2 regions of the Comamonas sp. HJ-2 genome follow, and region 1 is predicted to be linked to the other one. Evidence: predicted binding sites of a transcription regulator. Region 1 holds the regulator's gene; the other holds the start of a gene.
What was found. Region 1 encodes NrdR, which represses ribonucleotide reductase genes. Its sites were predicted from a motif close to CACNANATNTNGTG; they were not measured.
Positions count from the first base shown of each region.

Region 2: the regulator NrdR is predicted to act here: its motif matches at 1,729-1,742, upstream of ACWGXF_RS15075 (ribonucleoside-diphosphate reductase subunit alpha).

Region 1 covers NZ_JBSIFD010000006.1:138,714-142,119, reverse strand. Annotated here, with positions in the region: ZMP/ZTP riboswitch at 64-218, shown strand; gene glyA (serine hydroxymethyltransferase) at 254-1,501, shown strand; gene nrdR (transcriptional regulator NrdR) at 1,523-1,999, shown strand; gene ACWGXF_RS07610 (bifunctional metallophosphatase/5'-nucleotidase) at 2,170-3,406, opposite strand, start outside.
Region 2 covers NZ_JBSIFD010000017.1:35,879-39,284, forward strand. Annotated here, with positions in the region: gene ACWGXF_RS15065 (sigma-54-dependent transcriptional regulator) at 1-738, shown strand, start outside; gene ampD (1,6-anhydro-N-acetylmuramyl-L-alanine amidase AmpD) at 731-1,360, shown strand; gene ACWGXF_RS15075 (ribonucleoside-diphosphate reductase subunit alpha) at 1,866-3,406, shown strand, end outside.

The DNA.
Region 1 (3,406 bases):
CCGGCCAGGTCCTTCGGGAAAAACGGGCATAGGTTCTTCAGCCATGCCAGCTCAGCTACACTAGCGGGTGTACGCAACTGGCGATAGGCGCAGAATTTTCTGCCGCTGACGTGGAATCCGGCAGACTGCAAGGTCTGTGAACCACCGGGGAGCGTACCGCCCAGAGCCGCAGCGACTGCAGCCTGCAAGCGTTTCAGCCGTTCGCCTGGGCAGCCCTTGGCCTCAAGGGAATTTCTAAGTTCACAGGACTGCCATGTTTCAACGCACCGATACCGTCGCGAAAGTCGACCCCGAACTGTTTGCAGCTATTGAAGCTGAAAACCATCGCCAGCAAGAGCACATCGAGCTGATTGCCAGCGAGAACTACTGCTCGCCCGCCGTGATGGAAGCCCAGGGCTCCCAGCTGACCAACAAGTACGCCGAAGGCTACCCCGGCAAGCGCTACTACGGTGGCTGCGAGCATGTGGACGTGGTCGAGCAACTGGCCATTGACCGCATCAAGCAGATCTTTGGCGCCGAAGCCGCCAATGTGCAACCCAATTCCGGCTCCCAGGCCAACCAGGCTGTGCTGATGGCTTTCGCCAAGCCAGGCGACACCATTCTGGGCATGAGCCTGGCCGAAGGCGGTCACCTGACCCACGGCATGGCGCTGAACATGTCCGGCAAATGGTTCAAGGCCGTTTCCTACGGTCTGAATGCCGACGAAGCCATCGACTACGACAAGCTCGAAGAGCTGGCCCGCGAGCACAAGCCCCGCATCATCGTGGCTGGTGCTTCCGCCTATGCCCTGCGCATCGACTTCGAGCGCTTCGCCAAGATCGCCAAGGAAGTCGGCGCCATCTTCTGGGTGGACATGGCCCACTATGCCGGCCTGATCGCCGCAGGCGTGTACCCCAACCCCGTGCCCCACGCCGACGTGGTCACCACCACAACCCACAAGAGCCTGCGCGGCCCTCGTGGCGGCGTGATCCTGATGAAGGCCGAGCACGAGAAAGCCATCAACAGCGCCATCTTCCCCGGCCTGCAAGGCGGCCCCCTGATGCATGTCATCGCAGGCAAGGCCGTGGCGTTCAAGGAAGCCCTGACTCCCGAGTTCAAGGCCTACCAGGAACAGGTCGTGAACAACGCCAAGGTGTTTGCCGAAACGCTGACCGAGCGCGGTCTGCGCATCGTCTCCGGCCGCACCGAAAGCCACGTGATGCTGGTGGACCTGCGCGCCAAGGGCATTACCGGCAAGGCTGCCGAAGCGGCCCTGGGTCTGGCTCACATCACCGTGAACAAGAACGCCATCCCCAACGACCCCGAGAAGCCTTTCGTGACCAGCGGCATCCGTATCGGCACGCCCGCCATGACCACCCGTGGTTTCGGCGAGGAAGAAGCCCGCATCACTGCCAATCTGGTGGCTGACGTGCTGGACAAGCCCGAAGACGAAGCCAATCTGGCCGCCGTGCGCGCCAAGGTGGCCGAGCTGACCGCCAAGTTCCCTGTCTACAGCAAGTAATTCCTGCTGCGCTGAGCTGTCATGAAGTGCCCCTTCTGCAACCATCCGGACACGCAAGTGGTTGAAACCCGCGAGTCCGAGGACGGGGGCTTCATTCGCCGCCGCCGCCGCTGCGGCGGCTGCGACAAGCGCTTCACGACCTACGAGCGCCCCGAGGTCAGCTTTCCGACCGTGGTCAAGAGAGACGGCCGCCGTATCGAATACGAGCGCGCCAAGCTGCAAGGCTCTTTTCAGATCGCGCTGCGCAAGCGCCCCGTGAGCACCGAACTCATAGATGCCGCCATAGAGCGAATCGAGGACAGGCTGCTCAATCTGGGCCAGCGCGAAATCGATTCCAGCCGCCTCGGCGAGCTGGTGATGGATGAACTCAAGGGCCTGGACAAGGTCGGCTATATCCGGTTTGCCAGCGTGTACCGCAGCTTCGAGGATGTGGACGACTTCAAGAACATCATGGATGAGGTTCGCAGCCCCAAGGCCAAGGCCGCCAAAAAGCCCTAGGCCTGGCCCTGACCGCCATGCCATGCCATGCCATGCCATGCCATGCCATGCCAAAAGCCACCCTCGGGTGGCTTTTGTTTTGCGCGATTGACGGCAAGCGTTTGCTATGAAATCATGAGCTTCATACGCATTATTTCAATGGGAATCAAATAGATATCTATCTTGTTTCCTTAATGAACGCGCGTAATACGCTCCTTTAAAGGTAGCGCCATCGGCCCGCTGCGGCTTTGTTCGCGTACATGCTCGGCCAGGGCATCCAGATCCGGCATGCCACCCACCACGTCGATGCCTTGCGTGAAAATGCTGAAGTTGTCGCCGCCGCTGCCCAGATAGCTTTGCAGTCCCACGCGGTAGCGCTGTGACATCTCGAGCAATCGACCGTTGAGGCGCAACTCGCTCACGCGCCGACCCGCGGGCTGGCTGCGGTCAAAGCGGTAGCTGAAGCCCTCGGACACCTGCAGAATGCGCGGCGCATTCACGGTGTTGCTGCCACTGTCGAACTGCTGCTCCAGCGCCTGGCGAATCTGCTCGCCCGTCAGACTCATCACCATCAGCGTATTGCCGAACGGCTGAACGCGGAACAACTGTCCATAGCTCACGCTGCCGTCGGCCGCAGGCAGCAGGTCGGCGCGCACACCGCCGGGGTTCACAAAGGCCAGTTGCGCCCCACCCGCTGAGGCATCGCGCGTGGCCGCGAGTATGGCGTCGGCCACGATGCGCCCCATCACGCTTTCGCCATTGGCTTGCGGCATGCGGCTGACAGGTCCGGCAAGCCTGCCTGCAACGGCCTCGGCCAGCGGCCTGGCCGCAGCCTTGTAACGAGCAACCAGCGCCGCCACTTCGGCATCGGCATCAAAGACTACAAACTCGGGCTGCAAGCTCACCATGCCGCCAACGCTGCGATAGCCCTCGCCCTGCACGATGGTCTGGTGCGCCGATTTGCGGCTCACGCGGCCGGTGCGCGCATCCACCGAGAGCCGGATTTCGGTCAGCAGCGTGCCGTACTGGCCGGCGCTGGTCAGCAAAAAGGGCTTGCGGGGATTCACCCTGGCGTAATCGCAGATATAGGAGCGATGGGTGTGACCGGAAATCACCACATCGATCTCGCTGGAGAGCTGCTCCAGAATCGGCACGATGGCACCGGACAGGCCTTGGCAGCTATCGTCCTGCAGGCCCGAAGTGGTGGCCCCGCCCTCATGGATCAGCAGCACGATCACATCGGCGCCCTGCGCACGCAGCTGTGGAATCAGCGCATTGGCAGTCTGTGCCTCGTCGGCAAACCTCAGCCCCCTGACCCCGCTGGGCCGCACCATATGCGGCGTGTTCCTGAGCGTCATGCCGATGAAGCCCACGCCTATGCGCAGACCGTCTTGCTCGAAGAACTTCACCCCGGTCGCCGGAAACAGC
Region 2 (3,406 bases), on a different contig from region 1:
TTTCTCGATGAAATCGGCGACCTGCCCCTGGCCATGCAGGCGAAGCTGCTGCGCGCCATTCAGGAGCGCAAGATTCGTCCGCTGGGCAGCACCCAGGAAGAAGCCGTCGATGTGCGCATCGTCAGCGCCACCCACCGCGACCTGGTAGCGGAAGTGCAGGCAGGCAATTTCCGCCAGGACCTGTTCTATCGCCTCAATGTCATCGAAATCGAGCTGCCCGCGCTGCGCGAGCGCCGTGAAGACCTGGGCCAGCTATGCCAGGCCTTGCTGCAAAAGCTGGCCCGCGAGTCCGGACTGGCTACGCCGGAGCTGGACAACATCAGCCTGAGCCAGATAGCCCGGCTCCCGCTGCCTGGCAATGTGCGCGAGCTGGAGAACGTGCTGCACCGCGCCATTGCACTGGGCGAGGAAGGCCCGCTGCGTCTGCCCGAATCCGGCGTGCCGGCCGAGTGCGCTGGTGTGGTGGCAGCGGCTTCCTCGGGCGCTTGGGCATCGAGCGCACCGCCGCCGCACGCTCAGCACGCAGGCAGTCCGGCCACGCTGCCGGAGGATCTGCAAGGCTGGCTTGATGAGCAGGAGCGCAGCATCCTGGTCAGAGCCCTGCAGGACAACGGCTTCAACCGCACAGCCACGGCGGCCAGACTGGGCATCAGCCTGCGCCAGATTCGCTACCGCATCGACCGTCTGGGCATAGACCTGCCGGCCGAAGGCAGCAAACACCAGAGCGACAATGTCTGATTTCACGCCTCTTTCCTCCTCCCTGGCCCAGCCCTGGCAGGCCGGCTGGTATGGTGCGGCGCGTCAGCTGAAATCTCCCAATTTCGGCCCTCGCCCTGCGGATGCGCAGATCGACCTCGTCGTCATCCACTCCATCAGCCTGCCTCCGGGCCAGTACGGCACAGGCGCGGTGCAGCAACTATTCACCAATCAGCTGGACTGGGACGCCCACCCCTATTACCAGGGCATTCGCGGCCTCGAAGTCTCGTCGCATTTCTTTATCACGCGCCAGGGCGAGATCTGGCAGTTCGTCAGTTGCGACGACCGCGCATGGCATGCCGGCGTGAGCCAGTGGCGCGGGCGCGAGCGCTGCAACGACGACTCCATCGGCATCGAACTCGAAGGCCTGGAAGGCCTGAGCTTTGAAGCTCCGCAGTACCAGGCCCTGCAGCAGCTTTGCATGGCCATCGCGGCGCAATATCCAGTGCGCTACATCGCCGGGCACGAGCACATCGCACCCGGACGCAAGCAGGACCCCGGACCCGGTTTCGACTGGCAGCGGCTGCAGCAGCAGCTGGCCAGCGCAGACAGCACCCGAAGCTGGGAATTCCCTCCCGGTGCAGCAGCCTCAGGCGCAGCCTGAAATCTTCATAGCATCTACCGCCTTTCAACACTCGATTTCATGCATATTCGCAGCTGAAATCCTGCACCAGCAAGCGCCATGCGCTCCTCATTTTAAGAATCCCAAGCATCCATCGTTGCGGGGCTTCGAAACGGCATGTCAATGGCGCGCGCGCAACAACTGTCGCCTGCATCAAACACGCAAATTTTTTACATATTTCCGGCCCGATCTGCCGCCGCGCGCAACCGCGCCGCAGGCCTTTATTCATGCGGGATGAAGTCATTTTTGCGGCTGTCAAGCGGCGCTCGAAATGCCAGATTCAGTAGTTTCATCAGGTCGCTCGGATTTAAGCGCGATACACTACCGGTAGTGTTTTGAAGAGCCTCAGACCCCATATCTAGTGTTTACAAGTTGTGCACACCCTGTGCAAACCATGTGTAAACCGAGGCGCCGAATCGTGTTTTTGATGGCCTGCCCACAGTGCAGGCCTTTGTCTGCCTATCCACATACTGACTCAGAGGAACTTATGCAAGAAGCGTTGAACTCACTGCCTTCTGCCGCACCTGCCGGTGCAGCCAATTCTTCCTCCCCCAATGACAGCTATCAGATCATCCGCCGCAGCGGCGATGTGGTGGCTTTCGCGCCCCAGAAGATTGCCGTGGCCCTGACCAAGGCTTTCCTGGCTGTGCGCGGCGCACAGGGCGCGGCATCTGCCAGCGTGCGCGACACCGTCAACGAACTGACCGAAGGCGTGGTGCGCGCACTGGTGCGCTCGCGCCCCGATGGCGGCACCTTCCATATCGAAGATGTGCAGGACCAGGTCGAGCTGGGCCTGATGCGCGCCGGTCACCAGGACGTGGCCCGTGCCTATGTGCTGTACCGCGAGCGCCGCAACCAGGAACGTGCCGAGCAGAAGAAGGCCGCCGAAGTGGCCGCCGCTGCCGCCGCCAAGCCCGTGCTGCATGTGACCGACAACGGCCAGCGCGTGCCCCTGGACCAGGAGCGCCTGGAGGCTCTGATCGTCGCTTCCTGCCGCAATCTGAATGCCGACATCCAGTCCGCGCCCATCGTGGCCGAAACCCTGCGCAATCTGTACGACGGCGTGCCTCTGGCCGAGGTCTACAAGGCGTCCATCCTGGCCGCCCGTACGCTGATCGAAAAAGACCCCGACTACACCTACGTCACTGCCCGCCTGCTGCTGCACACCATCGTGCGCGAAGTCATGGGCCGCGACGTGCAGCCCGCAGAAATGCAGGCGGCCTATGCCGACTACTTCCCCGGCTTTGTGCAAAAGGGCGTGGACAACGAGCTGCTCAACCCCGAGCTGCTGAACTACGACCTGCCCCGTCTGGCCAAGGCTCTGAAGGCCGAGCGCGACGAACAGTTCGACTACCTCGGTCTGCAGACCCTGTACGACCGCTACTTCCTGCACGTGCGCAAGACCCGCATCGAGCTGCCCCAGTCCTTCTTCATGCGCGTGGCCATGGGCCTGGCGCTGAACGAGCCCGACCGCAACGCCCGTGCCATCGAGTTCTACGAGCTGCTGTCGTCCTTCGACTTCATGTCGTCCACCCCGACGCTGTTCAACAGCGGCACGCTGCGCTCGCAGCTGTCGTCCTGCTACCTGACCACCGTGCCCGACGACCTGGACGGCATCTACGAATCCATCAAGGAAAACGCCCTGCTGTCCAAGTTTGCCGGCGGCCTGGGCAATGACTGGACCCGTGTGCGTGCCCTGGGCTCGCGCATCAAGGGCACCAACGGCGAATCGCAAGGCGTGGTTCCCTTCCTCAAGGTGGTCAACGACACGGCCGTCGCCGTGAACCAGGGCGGCAAGCGCAAGGGCGCGGTCTGTACCTATCTGGAATCCTGGCACCTGGACATCGAAGAATTCCTGGAGCTGCGCAAGAACACCGGCGACGACCGCCGCCGCACCCACGACATGAACACGGCGAACTGGATTCCCGACCTGTTCATGAAGCGCGTGATGGAAAAAGGCCAGTGGACCCTGTTCTCGCCCGCCGACGCTCCCGATCTGCACGACCTGTACGGCGAAGCCTTCGAGAA